Regions from separate parts of the Companilactobacillus metriopterae genome, predicted to be linked through region 2. Evidence: a T-box and tRNA genes for the amino acid it is inferred to sense, from the RefSeq annotation. Region 2 holds a T-box; the other holds one or more tRNA genes.
What was found. The T-box of region 2 lies ahead of pheS (phenylalanine--tRNA ligase subunit alpha). A T-box ahead of a tRNA ligase gene usually reads a tRNA of that ligase, here a tRNA-Phe.
Positions count from the first base shown of each region.

Region 1 (8,924 bases), 110 kb from region 2:
TTCCTATTGATCCCGTGGAACCAATTAAACCTATCGATCCTGTTACTCCTGTAGATCCTAATCCAGTTGATCCACCTAAGCCTATCGATCCTACTACTCCTGTGGATCCTAATCCGGTTGATCCACCTAAACCTATCGACCCTGTTACTCCGGTAGATCCTAATCCGGTTGATCCACCTAAACCTATCGACCCCGTTACTCCTGTGGATCCTAATCCGGTTGATCCACCTAAACCTATCGATCCTGTTACTCCTGTGGATCCTAATCCGGTTGATCCGCCTAAGCCTATCGACCCCGTTACTCCTATAGATCCTAATCCGGTTAATTCAATCAACCCAATCACTCCGATTAATTCTATAGGAACTGATCAAAGTAATAGCAATGGAAAACTTCCACAAACAAGCACTAAAAAAGATACTCTGATGATTTCAACAATTGGAACATTGTTGCTTGCAAGTGTCGCTGTATTATTTACTAGAAGAAATAAAAAATTAACCAAATAAAAAAGCTTTGAGTCAAAACAGACTCAAGGCTTTTTTATTATCTAAGAATGTATGTTAAAACTTGGCTAGCATCAACATAAAGATCTTCATTGTATCTTAGTAACTGAGTTCCATCACTCATAGTAACAAGAACATCTGAGTGATGTAGCAAGTTATCAGGGTTAATCAACATCATTAATGAAATACCGCTCAATGTTGTAGGACCCACTGGCTTATCAATTACATATGGAAAATTACCAGTTTCAATCTTTGTAACAGTTGGTAGAGCATACTCGGTTGAAGCATCTGTAGTAGCAGCGCTAGCATTTACTGATGATACACTTCCAACAAATCCTAAAGCTAACATACTAATAATAAAAACATTAATTAGTTTCTTCTTCATAATCTCACCTCTTGTATAATTTTATAATTTAATTATACATTAGATAATAAATTTATACTATCTAATTTTAATTAAGTGAGTACCTTAAAGTTGTTTTTAACTTACTTCTATCTACTTTTCTAAAATCCGACAAATAAATTTCTCTGTGAGCATATTTTTCCATGATATTATTTCTAGTTAGATTATTTTGCTCCATAAAATCCTCCATTATCTTAAAAGATTCTATTTCCGTTTCAAATGGACCTTTATGCAAAATTTCTATAACTTTACCATCACTGATTTGCTCAAACCTAATATTGTCAATTAAAGCTAGGTCTTTTTTAGACTTAACATCGTTAATACTTTCTTCAAACATTTCTTTAGTGACCTGATCAGGTTGTCTTATCATTATCTTATATACAAGTGCATCTTTATTTAAATATTCATCTCTTGAACCATCTGATGTGGTCCAAACACCCTCAAGTGGATAAACAGTATATTCGAATGGTTCTGTATACACTCCATTTTTTAGTGCCATTCTCAAATTATATGCAACAGGATATAACGTTGAAATTCTATCGGAAAACTCTTGCTCATTTGGATTACCCTTACCAGAAATAGTAATATAGTTATATGTTGGCAGATTTAATACACTTACCTTTTTTGGTAAATAAATATCTTTTTCGGATTTTCGCCATTCGTATTTCATATTATTTCTCCTTAGTTTATTCAAATTATATCAACTACATTGTTATAATTATAAAATACTTGGAGGATAAATATGCGAAAAATAATTTTTTACGGCTGTATCTCATTAGATGGATACCTTGCAGACAAAAGCAATAAAATAGATTGGTTAGAATCGATAGACAACCCTGATTTATTTACAAAAAGTTACGAACCCTTCATAAAAAATATAGATACTTTGATTTGGGGAAGAAATACATATAATTATGTTGAAGAAGCTCTTGACCCATTTCCATACGGTCAATACAAAAACTATCTGTACACTCATCATGATGATATTAAAGACAAAACAAATAAAAATGTCATTATACCTACAGAAAATCCAGTTGCTTTAGCCAAATCTCTTGTAAAAGAAGATGGTAAAGATATTTGGGTTGTTGGTGGTGGAGAAATAATAACAGAATTAATTGAAGCTGATTTGGTTGATGAACTAATAATACAAATAGCACCTATCCTCCTAGGAGATGGTAATACTCTGTTTAAAAAACTTGCTAGCTTAAAAAGATTTAAACTTACAGACACAGTTACTTATGGAGACGTAGTAGAAATAAAATATAAAATAAAAAAAGACCTCTAAGAGGTCTTTTTTTATAGCTTTCTTCCGCATAACGGACAATACATGGGTCGAATGCGAATTTCTTCTAATGTACCATCCAATACTGTTTTGACATAAACCTGTTCAAGGTTTTCTTTTGAACAGTAAACACATCCCTGCGATGTGACATTTAAATCAATTCCTAACTTACTCATCATTGCCGAGTCCTCCTCAAACAATTCCCTAAAATGTAATAATAAAATTACATCTAAAATGAGTTTATATTATTATAATAAATATTGCAATAAATGAAAACAAATTATAAAACTACTTATAATATAAGACACTTTATTTATTCTAATAAATATTAAATTCGAGGAATTGATCTTTATTACTTAATTTATCTATAAATTATTTAGAACTAGAAAAAATTTCCTTTGCAACATTGATTGCATTCAATACCTTTGGGAACCCTACATATGGTAAACATTGAATAAACGTTTCAATTATTTCCTGCTCCGACAGACCCACATTCAGAGATCCGTTTATATGTACCTTTAATTGATTATTTGTATCTCCTTGGGTTAACAAACTGGTAATTGTAATCATTTCCCGTTGTTTTAAATCAAGTTCAGGGCGATTATAAATATCGCCAAAAGCAAACTCGTATATATATTTTCCGATATCTGGTGCGATGCTATCTAAGGAATCCATAACAGAGTCTGCTGCTCTTCCATCAACCATAGCTAAAGTTAATTTCCCCAGATCTAATCTACTTATTTTCTTATTATTCAACATAGTTAATTCTCCTCGTTAATTTAGTTGCCAAAGTTAGACTAGCATCTGGAGTTAACTCCACGTCAATAAAAATTTATCTAGAATTATTATCTTCTTGCATTTTTTTGTACGTATCAATTTTGTTATCAATAAAGTTGATATGTTCATCTATTTTCTTTTTATCATTTTCAAGTTTGAGACGTTGATCAAATAATAATTCCATTCTCTGAGGAATAGTCCTATCTCCTTCATATCGCAATTTTGAAAATTCTTTAATATGATTTATAGACATTCCAGTAGATTTTAATCTCTTTATAAATTCGATCCATCTTACATCCTTCTCCGAATAAATACTTAAATTATTAGACAATCTACCAGGTATAATAAGTTCTTCCTTTTCGTAATATCTTAGGGTATCTACAGATAGATTCACTTTTTTAGAAAATTCACCAATTTTATACATTATTAACACTTTCTAAAATATTGTAGTTGACCTGATTTTACTACTTACAATAGATTAAACACAAAACTATCTATAAAAAGAAATCAGGAGTATACTTCATTTAAAATAAAATTTATTTAGTAGGTAAAATTTATGAAAAAAATATTAGTTGTTGAAACAAATATTGGAACATATGGAGATCGAAAAGAAGCCACTGGTTTGTGGTTAGGTGAAAATACTGAATTTGTTAGAGAAGTAACTGCAGCAGGATATTCGGTTGATTATGCCAGTCCTAAGGGCGGATATGTTCCAATTGATCCAAGAAGTATTCAATATGCTTCTAAGGAAGATTTGCAAATGTATAATGATGCAAATTTCAGAGAAAAAGCCCTGTCACATACTCTAAAACCAACTGATGTAAATTCATCTGACTATCAAGCAATATATTTTACAGGAGGTCATGGTGTTATGTGGGACTTCCCCCACAATAATGAATTTCATCAAATAAGTTTAGATATCTATAATAATGGCGGATTTATAACATCAGTCTGCCATGGAATTTCAGCATTACTTTACCTTAAAGATAGAAAAGGTGATTATATTATCCAGAACAAGAAAATAACTGGTTTTACTAATACCGAAGAAATACTCAGTGGCAAAAGAAATCGCGTACCAATTTTAAATGAAAAAGTTGCTCGATCACATGGATCAATATTTCAAAAAAAACGTGCTTTTAGCCCCTACGCTGTTCAAGACGGTAATTTAATTACAGGTCAGAATCCATACTCACCTAAGGAAGTTGCTACTTTATTAATTAAAAATCTAAAATAAAAAAGACTAAAACATTAAATGATGTTTTAGTCTTTTTTATTATTTGTTAATTCTCCATTAGTTAATTTAAACGTTCTTCATAAATTAAAACAATTGCTTTAGCCACATCAATACTATTGCTACTACAAACAAAATCTGGACTTAAACCTAAATCCTTGGCAAGATTTTTATCAGTATTTTCGACCCAGACACTTTTCTCTGAATGTTTTATTATTTCATAGTCATTGGCTATCATTACCAAAGCAATAATAAGGTTCTGTACAGTACTTTCTCAACGTAGAGTATTTGTTTATGCCAGCAGATGTAATATCTATATTTTTCTCCCCTGAATGCTTAATAACATTTAAATTACCCTTAAGATTAACGATGTTTAATATATCGCTAAAAATACTATCAAGAATATTTATCAAAATTACTTTAATTGGATTAATTATAGAATTTAAATCTACATTTTCTGAAAGACTGTCAGGATCTAATTGTCTGTAGATCCTATTCTTTTTATCAACATTTGAAGAATAATTCAACTGTCATCCACTATGTAATTAAAACTGTAATCAGAAATTATTCCTTTTATAGATGTAAAACTATCCGAGTCGATAGATTTAACTACCTCAATTTCGTTGTCAATTTTCTTTACTATAGAACCATTTCCTCCAATTAATAAATTATCAGATGAAAATTCAGGAATAATAGGTATTAGATCTCTAATAGGTCGTGCAGATGCAAAACTAACACTATTACCTTCTTGTTCAAGTTTTAAAATTGAATCCTTAATATGTGGAGAAATTTTCTTACCATCTAAACTAAGAGTGCCATCAACGTCAAAAACATATAACATAACTAATTCTCCTAATATACAAAATATAGTAACAATAGTGATTAAGAAAAAATTACGTTTTTTACTGTTGATTCTATTACTTAAAACATAAAAAAACTCTAACTATTGGTTAAACCAACAGTTAGAGTTTTATAATTATTATTATATACCGGTGATCGGGGTCGAACCGATACTCCCAAACGGGAACAGGATTTTGAATCCTGCGCGTCTGCCAATTCCGCCACACCGGCAAAATATTACCTTGATAAAGATACAACCACAAAGGCGGTAACCGGATTTGAACCGGTGATCAAGGTTTTGCAGACCCATGCCTTACCACTTGGCTATACCGCCATATCAAAATAAAATTGGGCTAGCTGGATTCGAACCAGCGCATGACGGAGTCAAAGTCCGTTGCCTTACCGCTTGGCTATAGCCCAATAAAAGGGCGGTATGTGGGAATCGAACCCACGTGTGTCGGATCCACAAACCGATGTGTTAACCACTTCACCAATACCGCCATAAAAGGTAGACAGGGATAGTAGGAATTGAACCCACACTGACGGTTTTGGAGACCGTAGTTCTACCTTTAAACTATATCCCTATAATGGAGGGGAGAGGATTCGAACCTCCGAACCCGAAGGAGCGGATTTACAGTCCGCCGCGTTTAGCCAAACTTCGCTACCCCTCCAGAAAAAACAAATGGCGCGGGACGGAATCGAACCGCCGACACATGGAGCTTCAATCCATTGCTCTACCAACTGAGCTACCGAGCCATTACGGTCCCTACGGGAGTCGAACCCGTGATCTCCTGCGTGACAGGCAGGCGTCCTAACCAACTAGACCAAGGAACCAAACGTGAGTGAAACTCACAAAGGAGGATGTGGGATTCGAACCCACGCGCGATGTTACTCGCCTGACGGTTTTCAAGACCGTTCCCTTAAGCCGGACTTGGGTAATCCTCCAAAAATGCTTAAGAATATTAAGATGCATAGCACCTATGACCCGTACGGGATTTGAACCCATGTTACCGCCGTGAAAGGGCGGTGTCTTAACCACTTGACCAACGGGTCGAAAAACGGAGAAGGAGGGATTTGAACCCTCGCGCCGCGTTAGCGACCTACACCCTTAGCAGGGGCGCCTCTTCAGCCACTTGAGTACTTCTCCAGATTAGTGGGCCTAAATGGACTCGAACCATCGACCTCACGCTTATCAGGCGTGCGCTCTAACCAGCTGAGCTATAGGCCCATAATAGCGGCAAAGCGGGTGACGAGAATCGAACTCGCGACAACAGCTTGGAAGGCTGTGGTTTTACCACTAAACTACACCCGCATATCAGGAAATAATACTAAAGTAACTAAAAATTAGTCACTAACGGTCCCTACGGGAGTCGAACCCGTGATCTCCTGCGTGACAGGCAGGCGTCCTAACCAACTAGACCAAGGAACCAAATATTCAGTTTTTATTGCGGGAGCAGGATTTGAACCTACGACCTTCGGGTTATGAGCCCGACGAGCTACCAGACTGCTCCATCCCGCGATAATATTATAAGTTTATTCCCTATAATGGACCTTGTAGGACTCGAACCTACGACCGAACGGTTATGAGCCGTTTGCTCTGACCAACTGAGCTAAAGGTCCGGAATAAATAGCGGCGAAGGGGATCGAACCCCCGACCTCCCGGGTATGAACCGGACGCTCTAGCCAGCTGAGCTACACCGCCAAAACAAAATCAATAAATATAAAACAATCATTGATATCGGGAAGACAGGATTCGAACCTGCGACCCCCTGGTCCCAAACCAGGTGCTCTACCAAGCTGAGCCACTTCCCGTGAAACAATGCACCCAGTAGGAGTCGAACCTACAACCTTCTGATTCGTAGTCAGACACTCTATCCAGTTGCGCTATGGGTGCATATTCATTATAGTGCCGAGGACCGGAATCGAACCGGTACGGTAATCACTTACCGCAGGATTTTAAGTCCTGTGCGTCTGCCAGTTCCGCCACCCCGGCATTACTATAATGAAAGCGGAAGACGAGATTCGAACTCGCGACCCCCACCATGGCAAGGTGATGTTCTACCACTGAACTACTTCCGCATATGCCGACTAGAGGATTCGAACCTCCGACCCCCTGTTTACAAGACAGGTGCTCTGCCAACTGAGCTAAGTCGGCATATCATCATATATAATAATATACCTTGAAACAATTATTCAATTGTTAATACGGGTGAAAGGACTTGAACCTTCACGTCCATTGGACACTAGAACCTAAATCTAGCGCGTCTGCCAATTCCGCCACACCCGCATGTTACTTATTAAAAAAATGGAACAATGAGTCGTGGCAGGCTCGAACTGCCGACCCTCTGATTAAAAGTCAGATGCTCTACCAACTGAGCTAACGACTCATGATGGAGGATACAGGGATCGAACCTGTGACCTCCTGCTTGTAAGGCAGATGCTCTCCCAGCTGAGCTAATCCTCCATGAGACAGCGTGGCGACTTCCTATCCTCGCAGGTAGTTTCCCACCAACTACTTTCGGCGTTAAGAAGCTTAACTTCTGTGTTCGGCATGGGAACAGGTGTATCCTTCTTGCCATCATCACCACACTATTGGTACCTCGTACCTTCAAAACTAGATATTAAGAAATTTTAAAACACTTTAAACCACTTACTCGATTAAGCCCTCGATCTATTAGTACTGCTCAGCTCCATATGTCGCCATACTTCCACCCGCAGCCTATCTACGTCATCATCTTTAACGGATCTTACTTCCTTAACGGAATGGGAAATCTCATCTTGAGGGGGGCTTCGCACTTAGATGCTTTCAGCGCTTATCCCGTCCATACATAGCTACCCAGCAATGCCCTTGGCAGAACAACTGGTACACCAGAGGTATGTCCATCCCGGTCCTCTCGTACTAAGGACAGCTCCTCTCAAATTTCCTACGCCCGCGACGGATAGGGACCGAACTGTCTCACGACGTTCTGAACCCAGCTCGCGTACCGCTTTAATGGGCGAACAGCCCAACCCTTGGGACCGACTACAGCCCCAGGATGCGATGAGCCGACATCGAGGTGCCAAACCTCCCCGTCGATGTGAACTCTTGGGGGAGATAAGCCTGTTATCCCCAGGGTAGCTTTTATCCGTTGAGCGATGGCCCTTCCATGCGGTACCACCGGATCACTAAGTCCGACTTTCGTCCCTGCTCGACTTGTCAGTCTCGCAGTCAAGCTCTCTTATACCTTTACACTCTGCGAATGATTTCCAACCATTCTGAGAGAACCTTTGAGCGCCTCCGTTACTATTTAGGAGGCGACCGCCCCAGTCAAACTGCCCACCAGACACTGTCCCTCGCCGCGATTATCGGCGTAGGTTAGAGTTTTCATATAACAAGGGTAGTATCCCACCAATGCCTCCATCGAAACTAGCGTTCCGACTTCAACGGCTCCTACCTATCCTGTACATGTTACACAAAAACTCAATATCAAGCTACAGTAAAGCTCCATGGGGTCTTTCCGTCCTGTCGCGGGTAACCCGCATCTTCACGGGTATTATAATTTCACCGAGTCTCTCGTTGAGACAGTGCCCAAATCATTACGCCTTTCGTGCGGGTCGGAACTTACCCGACAAGGAATTTCGCTACCTTAGGACCGTTATAGTTACGGCCGCCGTTTACTGGGGCTTCAATTCTTAGCTTCGCCGAAGCTAACCAATCCTCTTAACCTTCCAGCACCGGGCAGGCGTCAGCCCATATACGTCATCTTACGATTTAGCATAGACCTGTGTTTTTGATAAACAGTTGTTTGGGCCTATTCACTGCGGCTGGCTTTTACACCAGCACCCCTTCTCCCGAAGTTACGGGGTCATTTTGCCGAGTTCCTTAACGAGAGTTCACTCGCTGACCTTAGG
Region 1 is NZ_CP024610.1:1,320,673-1,329,596, forward strand. Features, by position in the region: gene CS873_RS06630 (SpaA isopeptide-forming pilin-related protein) at 1-503, shown strand, start outside; gene CS873_RS06635 (hypothetical protein) at 541-885, opposite strand; gene CS873_RS06640 (GyrI-like domain-containing protein) at 953-1,573, opposite strand; gene CS873_RS06645 (dihydrofolate reductase family protein) at 1,646-2,188, shown strand; gene CS873_RS08155 (hypothetical protein) at 2,200-2,364, opposite strand; gene CS873_RS06650 (carboxymuconolactone decarboxylase family protein) at 2,558-2,944, opposite strand; gene CS873_RS06655 (MerR family transcriptional regulator) at 3,018-3,386, opposite strand; gene CS873_RS06660 (type 1 glutamine amidotransferase domain-containing protein) at 3,519-4,196, shown strand; gene CS873_RS08160 (hypothetical protein) at 4,258-4,431, opposite strand; gene CS873_RS06665 (hypothetical protein) at 4,418-4,720, opposite strand; gene CS873_RS06670 (HAD family hydrolase) at 4,717-5,034, opposite strand; tRNA gene CS873_RS06675 (tRNA-Leu) at 5,181-5,264, opposite strand; tRNA gene CS873_RS06680 (tRNA-Cys) at 5,297-5,367, opposite strand; tRNA gene CS873_RS06685 (tRNA-Gln) at 5,382-5,453, opposite strand; tRNA gene CS873_RS06690 (tRNA-His) at 5,461-5,533, opposite strand; tRNA gene CS873_RS06695 (tRNA-Trp) at 5,547-5,617, opposite strand; tRNA gene CS873_RS06700 (tRNA-Tyr) at 5,622-5,704, opposite strand; tRNA gene CS873_RS06705 (tRNA-Phe) at 5,717-5,789, opposite strand; tRNA gene CS873_RS06710 (tRNA-Asp) at 5,794-5,867, opposite strand; tRNA gene CS873_RS06715 (tRNA-Ser) at 5,889-5,978, opposite strand; tRNA gene CS873_RS06720 (tRNA-Glu) at 6,015-6,086, opposite strand; tRNA gene CS873_RS06725 (tRNA-Ser) at 6,093-6,180, opposite strand; tRNA gene CS873_RS06730 (tRNA-Ile) at 6,188-6,261, opposite strand; tRNA gene CS873_RS06735 (tRNA-Gly) at 6,275-6,345, opposite strand; tRNA gene CS873_RS06740 (tRNA-Asp) at 6,389-6,462, opposite strand; tRNA gene CS873_RS06745 (tRNA-Met) at 6,479-6,552, opposite strand; tRNA gene CS873_RS06750 (tRNA-Ile) at 6,580-6,653, opposite strand; tRNA gene CS873_RS06755 (tRNA-Met) at 6,662-6,735, opposite strand; tRNA gene CS873_RS06760 (tRNA-Pro) at 6,772-6,845, opposite strand; tRNA gene CS873_RS06765 (tRNA-Arg) at 6,854-6,927, opposite strand; tRNA gene CS873_RS06770 (tRNA-Leu) at 6,941-7,026, opposite strand; tRNA gene CS873_RS06775 (tRNA-Gly) at 7,041-7,112, opposite strand; tRNA gene CS873_RS06780 (tRNA-Thr) at 7,116-7,188, opposite strand; tRNA gene CS873_RS06785 (tRNA-Leu) at 7,238-7,320, opposite strand; tRNA gene CS873_RS06790 (tRNA-Lys) at 7,348-7,420, opposite strand; tRNA gene CS873_RS06795 (tRNA-Val) at 7,425-7,497, opposite strand; rRNA gene rrf (5S ribosomal RNA) at 7,506-7,622, opposite strand; rRNA gene CS873_RS06805 (23S ribosomal RNA) at 7,688-8,924, opposite strand, start outside.
Region 1: it encodes a tRNA-Phe, which carries the amino acid that the T-box ahead of pheS (phenylalanine--tRNA ligase subunit alpha) is inferred to sense. The anticodon was not compared.

Region 2 (8,924 bases):
TGTTTCGCATGAATTGCGAACACCAGTAGCAGTTTTGAATGGACATCTGAGTATGCTTCAAAGATGGGGGAAAGATGATCCTAAGATTTTAGAGGATTCAATTAATTCCTCTCTTCAAGAGTTGAAACGTATGGAGTCACTGATTCAAGAAATGCTTGATTTGACAAGAATAGAACAGATTGATGAAGATTATTTGAATCAAGTAACTGAGGCAAAGCCTCTATTTGATCAGATATATAATGATTTTGTTTTATTACATCCAGATTTTCATATAAATTTTGATAATGATGTACGTGATGGTAGCTTTGTCAAAATTTACCGAAATCACTTAGAACAAATTGTAATTATCTTGTTAGATAATGCCTTTAAGTATTCTAAAGACCGAAAAGAAATCAATTTTTCTACATCAACTAATTCAAATGAACTTGAAGTTGCTATTCAGGATTTTGGACAGGGTATTCCCAAGAAAGAGTTGAAACAGATCTTTAACCGCTTTTATCGAGTTGACAAAGCTAGATCACGTCAACAAGGTGGTAATGGCTTAGGGTTATCCATTGCTAAACGGTTAGTTGAAGTCTATAAGGGTACTTTAACTGTTGAAAGTGTTGAAGGATCGGGGACAGTTTTCAAGTTAGAATTACCCCTAAAAATTGAAGAAAGAGACAAATAAAAAAGCCACTTAACAGTGGCTTTTTTATTTGTCTCTATTTTGTTGTTTATTTTCATTTCTCTTACGTAATTCTAAGTGAAGATCATCTTCGTCTTTAGGCGTTGAACTTTCTTCGGAATTATCTTCAGAATCTGTAGTTGTATTGTTGCCAGAAATTATATCATTTAATATTTCTTCTGAAACGACTACTTTAACAGGATTATCTTTTAATCGATCATCTTCGTTTTTTCTAATACGAGGAACGATTACGTAGTTGGTAATTACTTGTTGGATAAGTATAACAATACCACCAACTAAAAAGTAAAGAGCAAGTGCAGCGGAAGATACCATCGAGATGAAGAATGTAATTAATGGATTCATGAACATTACTGCTTGCATTTGACCTTTTTGTTCTTCAGGCACAACTCTAAGTGATAACCATGATTGAATAATATAGAAAATAGTAGCAATGATAGCAATAACTATACTTGGTTTACCAAGTGGGATAGATAAGAATGTAGCTTTACCAATCTCAGGAGAATATTGAACAGCTTGATAAATACCGATAAGAACAGGCATTTGAATTAGAAGAGGTAAGCAGCCAATACCACCAGTTAAGCTGATATTATTTTGCTTATAAATATCCATCATCATCGTACTAAGTCTTTGTTGAATAGCTGGATCTTTAACTTCTTTTTGTTTTTCTTGAAGTAATTTTAGCTGTGGTTGGATGGCACGCATTTTTTCTTGTTGGATAGTTGATTTAGATTGTTGATTTAGAGATAGAGGAAGTAATACTAAACGAACAACGAATGAAATGATAACAATTCCCCAAGCGTATCCGTTTGAGCCTCCAATAGTGTTAGCAGTCCATGTGATTAATTTTTGGAATGGTGAACCAATCCAAGTAAATATAAATCCATAAGGACCACTTGTTGGTGCGTGTAGATTTGATCCTGTTTGCACACAACCAGTAGCTACTAATGAAAACATAGCTATGATGGCAAAAACAGAAAGATATTTTATATATTTATTTTTCAATTTTTTCCGTCCTTTTATACGATATAAGGGATATATTACGATAACTATAATGTTGTTTCAACTAGATTACGCGAAATTTATTGAAACCTATAACATTATCTTCAAAATTATAATCAATTTTTGTGACTTTCCCATACGGAGTAGGAGACTTACGAACTTCCTCTAAAAAATCGGTTAAATTTTCCGTGCTTCCTTCTGCCTCAATAACTACAGAGCCATCTGTTTGATTTTGAACAGTACCATGGATGCCTAAATTTTGAGCTAGTAATTGGGTAGCGTATCGAAAACCAACTCCTTGTACTCGACCTACAACATGAATATGTAGATGTTTCATAATTGTTCCTCCTCGTTATGATACTATGAGTATTATAGAACAAAAGGGATGGAAAATATGAAATATATAGAATCTAAAAAGAATGACGAAATAAAAAATGTAATCAAACTTTCAGCTACTAAAAATATAAAAAAAACAGGTACTTATGTTGTTGAAGGATTTCATTTAGTTCGTGAAGCTGATTTAAACAATGAAGAATTTGTAAGTTTATACGTAACAACACCAAACGTGGAAGATCGCCTTGTAAAAAAATATCATGAAATTGCTACTGAAATTTCAACAGAAGTTGCAACTGCCATTTCAGAAACTAAGAATAATCAAGGAATCTTTGCAGTAATTAAAATTAATCAACCAGAAGAAATCAGTTCCTTGTCTGGACAATGGGTATTTTTAGATAATGTTCAAGATCCAGGTAATGTGGGAACAATTGTTAGAACAGCAGATGCAGCAGGATTTGCAGGAGTTATTTCCAGTCCTAATTCTGCCGACTTTTTCCAATCTAAAGTTCAACGCGCTATGCAAGGTAGCCAATTTCATCTTCCTATTTATAAAATGAATCTTGATGAGGCAATTGATTTAGCAAAAGATTCAGGATTACATGTATATGGTTCAGAAGTAAATAGTGAAGCAGTGCCTTACAATGAAATACAAAAAAATGATAATTTTGCTTTGATAATGGGTAATGAAGCTAATGGAATGAGTCAAGATCTTTTAGATCAAACCGATGACAATGTTTATATTCCAATACTTGGAAAAGCTGAATCATTAAACGTAGCAATTGCTGCAGGTATTTTAATGTACGGATTAAAAGGTATTTAATACTTGTTAAAACCTATAAATCTTGTATAATTTAAACAGATATAGAGATACCGTGAAGAAAAAATAGTAATCATGTTCAAATAGTTATTTTAGAGAAGGATCGTTTGCTGAAAAGATCTTATAGCTATATTGATGAATTCACTTTCGGAGTATCACGATTGGTTTACGTTATAAAACTGCTGAGTGCACATATTTTGTATGTGAACTAGGGTGGTAACGCGGTCTTCGTCCCTTTTTATGGGATGAGGACTTTTTTATTTGGAGGAAAAATATGACAACATTAGAAGAAAGATTAAAAATGCTCAGAGATGAAGGTATCAAGAGCATTCGTGAGCAAAATCACACAAAAGATCTGAATGAAGTTCGTGTTAATTTGCTAGGTAAAAAAGGTCCTATTACTGAGGCTCTTAGAGGTATGAAAGACTTATCAGCTGAAGAACGACCAAAGATTGGTACATTAGCAAATGCAGTTCGTGATGAAATACAGTCAGCTATTGAGCTACGTTCAAATGAACTCAATGATGCGCTGATTAAACAAAAATTGGAAAAAGAAACAATAGATGTTACCCTACCATCTCAGCCACAAAAAGTTGGAACGGAACATATTCTTACTCAAACAATTTCTGATATTGAAGAATTTTTCATAAGTCTAGGTTATAAAGTTGATTCAGGATTTGAAGTAGAAGAAGATTACTACAATTTTGAACGTTTGAACATCCCTCAAGATCATCCTGCGCGTGATATGCAAGATACTTTTTATCTATCAGATAAACTATTGATGAGAACTCAAACTTCAGCTCAAGAAGGTCGAGATTTGGAAAACCATGATTTTTCAAAGGGACCTTTGAAAGTTATTTCACCAGGTGTGGTTTATCGTCGTGATGATGATGATGCTACACATTCACATCAATTCCATCAACTTGAAGGATTAGTAGTTGATAAAAATATCAGTATGGCTGATTTAAAAGGAACTTTAGAAGCACTATGTCAGCATGTATTCGGTAAAGAAAGAGAAATACGCTTTAGACCAAGTTATTTCCCATTTACTGAACCATCAGTAGAAGTTGATGTTTCTTGTTTCAACTGTGGTGGAGAAGGTTGTCGTATTTGTAAATATACTGGCTGGATTGAAGTATTGGGTGCTGGGCTAAGTCATCCTAAGGTATTAGAAATGTCAGGAATTGATACAAATATTTATAGTGGATTTGCATTTGGATTAGGACCTGAGAGATTTGCAATGCTTAAATATGGAATTACTGATATACGAGACTTCTACACAAATGACGTTAGATTCTTAGAACAATTTAAAGGAGCTATTCGATGAAAATTTCTAGAAATTGGTTGAATGAATATATTCAGTTGGACCAATCTACAGCAGATATTGCTAATAAAATTTCATTAACTGGTATTGAATCTATGCCAGTATATATTGGAAAAGATTTATCAAATCTTGTGGTTGGTCATATAACAAAAATAGAAGATCATCCTGATTCTGATCACATGCACATTTGCCAAGTTGACGTTGGTGGAGAAGAAGAAATTCAAATTGTTTGTGGTGCTCCCAATGTGGCCTTGGATCAATATGTTATCGTAGCTCTTGATGGTGCAACTCTTCCAGATGGAGTAAAGATAAAAAAAGGTAAACTTCGTGGTAAAGAATCTAACGGTATGATTTGTGGATTAGACGAATTGGGTGTGAAAGTAAAAAATGTACCTGAAGAATTTCATAATGGAATTTATGTGTTTGATGAAGCACAACAGCCAGGAGAATCTGTTCTTGATTTACTAGGATTAAGCGATGAGATGGTTGATTTAGATATCACACCAAATCGTGGAGATACATTAGGTATGAGAGGTGCAGCTTGGGAAATAGGAGCGACCTATGATGCAAAACCTAATTTTGTAGATCCTAAGTTGTCAGGCAGTCCTAAGATCGTAGATTTAGATATTGATGTTCAAAGTGACAAAGTCAACGGTTATCAAGCAGTAGTTTTAGAAGATGTAAAAGTTGGCAAGAGTCCTCTTTGGATGCAAAGAAGACTTTGGAATCAGGATATTCAACCTACTAATGCAGTTTTAGATATTGCAAACTATGTCATGATTGAATATGGCCAACCAATACGGGCATATGACTATGACAAAATTGCAGGATTGAAGTTACAAAATGCTGAAAACCAAGAAGTTATTATGTCTGATGGTACAGAAGTAAAATTAGGTCCAGAAGATATCGTAGTTATGTCTGGTGACAATGTGCTTTCAATTGCTGGAGTTCTGGATACAGATTTTGCCAAAGTTACAGAAGATACAAAAAATGTTTTATTTGAAAGTGCAGTTTTCGATGGAGCTACTGTTCGTAAAGAAGCACAGAGACATGATTTGAGAAATAATTCATCAAACCGATTTGAAAAAGGCATTGATACCAGTTTAAATGGATTGGCACTTGATAGAATTGTTGAATTATCTGAAGATATATTGAATCCTTCTGATTACTCACAACATATTGTTGGAAAAGAATACAATTACTCACCAACAACAATTTCTGCTACTGTTACTCGAATTAACAGCCTAATAGGGATTGAACTTACAACTGATGAGATTACTAATATTTTTGATCGATTAGGATTTACAACAACTGTAGATGGTGAAAATCTTAAAGTTACAGTTCCTGCTAGACGCAATGATATGTCCATTGAAGCTGATTTAGTTGAAGAAGTAATTCGTATTTATGGTTATGAGAACTTAGTTGGAACTTTACCAACAGGTAAACAAACTAAGGGTGGATATACTGACAAGCGTGAGTTTAGTAATCGATTAAGATATTCACTACTTTCACAAGGTATGGATGAGGCAGTTAATTTCTCATTATTAAGCAAGAAAGAAGTCGAAGATTTTAATGTAAATGAAACTAAATTAGTTCATCTATTACATCCAATGACTGAAGATCATGAGTACTTAAGAACTAGTTTGATACCATCTCTAGTAAAAAATGTAGCGTATAATCAAGCACGTAAAGAATTCAATGTAAGATTATTTGATCAAGAACGTATATTTGAAAAGGGTCATTCAGATCGTCCAAATGAAATTGAATATATTTCAGGTGCTATTAGTGGAAATATTGTCGATAAGTCTTGGAATCAAAAAGAACAAAAAGTCGATTTTTATTATGTTAAAGGAATTGTTGAAGAAATGATTTCTTATGCTAATCTGGATGCTAACATTGAATTTGAGGCAACATCAGATATTGAAAACTTACACCCAGGTCAAACTGCTAAGATAACAGCAAATGGTAAAATGATAGGATTTGTAGGTAAGTTACATCCTCAATATCAAGATGAGATGAATGTTAACGATACCTATGTTTTTGAATTGAATGTGGATCAATTATTCGCATTTGGATCAAAAGTTATTCAATCACAACCTGCACCTAAGTACCCAAGTATTTCTAGAGATTTAGCATTATTAGTTAAGAAGGATATTTTAAGTGGAGACATTATTAAAGATATTTTCAACAATGGTGGTAAGTATCTTGAAGATGTAGAAATATTTGATGTCTATCAAGGCGATAATATTGAACGTGGATATAAATCATTAGGATATCATTTAGTATTTCTAAATAGGTCTGATACACTAACAGATGAAGAAGTAGAGCAGTCATTTGACCAAATTAAAGATAGTTTAGTTACAAAATTTGCAGTAGAAATACGCTAATTTGTAAAGAGTAATGGTATAATTTTATTTAAATTACTATGGGAGGCTGCATTTTGAGCCAAGATAATAAAAGAAATAGCTTACAGCAAGAATCTGAAAAAAAGATTGAGACTCGTGCTAAAGAGAGTTCAGTAGCTAACCACATTGCCTATTGGGTTATGGGAGTTATTGCAATATTAGCCGTAATCGTGATACTAATTGGTTTTAACTATGTTAATGGTTCTTTGAAGCCATACAATGCAGATAGCAAAGAAAGCATTGTAGTTAAGATACCAGTTGGATCTTCAAGTAAAGATATCTCAAAGACACTTGAAAAAGATAAGGTTATCAAGAGTTCATCAGTTTTTAACATCTATATTAAGACTCAAAATTACACTGATTTCCAAGCAGGATACTACACATTTAAACAATCAATGTCACTAAGTGACGTAGTTAAGCAACTGCAAAAAGGTGGAACAGCACAACCATCAGGTGATGCATCCAACTCTGTATTAGTTCGTGAAGGTGTAACAATAGATGACATCGGAACTCAAATCCAAAAGAGTACTTCATTTAATAAGAAAGATTTCTTGAAGTTAATGAAGGATGAGAGTTATCTTAAGGAGCTACAGAAGAAATATCCTGAATTGTTAAATTCATCAATGCAATCTAAAGATGTTAGATATCATTTGGAAGGATACTTGTTCCCCGCTACATACGGAGTATACTCAGGTATGACATTGAAAGAACTTGTTAACCAAATGGTTGAAAAAGAAGATCAAGAACTAAAACCTTACTATTCAACTATGAAACAAAAGGGGTTAACTGTTCAACAAACTCTAACATTGGCTTCTCTTGTTGAACGAGAGGGTGTAACAGACGCTGATCGTAAGAAGATTGCCGGTGTATTCTTTAACCGTTTAGATATTAATATGCCTATTCAATCAGATATCTCTGTTATGTATGCTTTGAATACACATAAAGAAAGTCTTACAAACAAAGATACTTCAGTTAAATCTCCATATAACTTGTACAAGAATACAGGTTATGGACCTGGACCATTTAACTCTCCAAGTTTGCAATCTGTTGAAGCAACATTGAACCCATCAGATAGAAGTGCAAATTATCTATACTTCTTCGCTGACTTGAAGACAGGAAAAGTTACATATTCAAATACTCTTGATGAACATGAATCAAGATATGCAAAAACAGGTCAATAAAAAATAATGTCATCCTGCCATTTGGTTGGGTGACATTTTGAAATTTTAAATTAATAATTATAAATTCAAAGAGGTAATATCATGGCTGAACAAAGCTATCCAATGACAGAAGAGGGTAAACGTCTTCTTGAAGAAGAGCTAGAAAATTTAAAACAAGTTAAACGACCAGAAGTAATTGATAGAATTAAAATTGCAAGAGGTTTTGGAGATCTATCAGAAAATTCTGAATACTCATCAGCAAAAGATGAACAAAGTGTTCTGGAATCAAGAATCTCTCAAATTCAAGTGATGCTTCAATATGCTCAAATTGTTGATACAGATCAAGTTGACGAGGATGAAGTTTCTATTGGTAAAAAGGTAACTGTTCAAGAAGATGACGACGAACCAGAAGTATTCTTTATTGTTGGTTCGGCAGAGTCTAACCCAGATGAGGGTAAAATTTCTAATGATTCACCAATTGCTAAAGCACTTATCGGTAAGAAAGTTGGAGATTCTGTTTTAGTTGATACTCCTGCAGGTAGTTATGAACTGACAATTAAATCTGTTGAAATTGCCTAATTAATATCTACTAAATTACTTTTTATAAAGTTGAGGTATGAAGATATGAAGATTGAATTAACTAAAGAAGCAGAGAAATGGTTCGAAGATGAAGTAGAACTTGAACCGGGATCAGGTGTCCATTTTTATGGAAAAGTTTATGGAAAAACAATGGTTCATGATGGCTTTTCAATCGCCTTTAAGATTGAAAAACCTGTGAACCCCGTTGCTAGTACTGAAGTTAATGGAATTACATATTATATTACCGCCGCAGACGAGTGGTTTTTTGCTCGTTATGATTTAAAAGTAGATTATGATTCAAAAACAGATGGACCAGTGTATATTTTTGAGTCCAATGAAGATTAAGGAAGATTAATGAAAAGAATACTAGACGTCATAAGAGGTCGAGCAGATAAAAAATCAGGATCTGCTATTCCTTTTAGACTGAACTTATTATTATTAATTGTATTTATATTATTTGCCTTATTAGTAGGACAACTAGCTTATTTACAAATTATATACGGAAATAAATTTCAAGCCGAAGTAGAACGTACTGACAAGACTTCTATGAAGGGGGATGTCCCTCGTGGTATGATTTATGATTCAAAAGGTCGCTTACTAGTAAGTAATACTACCC
Region 2 is NZ_CP024610.1:1,207,493-1,216,416, reverse strand. Features, by position in the region: gene CS873_RS06090 (sensor histidine kinase) at 1-670, shown strand, start outside; gene yidC (membrane protein insertase YidC) at 695-1,690, opposite strand; gene CS873_RS06080 (acylphosphatase) at 1,752-2,024, opposite strand; gene CS873_RS06075 (TrmH family RNA methyltransferase) at 2,082-2,843, shown strand; T-box leader at 2,887-3,079, shown strand; gene pheS (phenylalanine--tRNA ligase subunit alpha) at 3,115-4,167, shown strand; gene pheT (phenylalanine--tRNA ligase subunit beta) at 4,164-6,551, shown strand; gene mltG (endolytic transglycosylase MltG) at 6,590-7,750, shown strand; gene greA (transcription elongation factor GreA) at 7,832-8,308, shown strand; gene CS873_RS06050 (HesB/YadR/YfhF family protein) at 8,354-8,653, shown strand; gene CS873_RS06045 (peptidoglycan D,D-transpeptidase FtsI family protein) at 8,663-8,924, shown strand, end outside.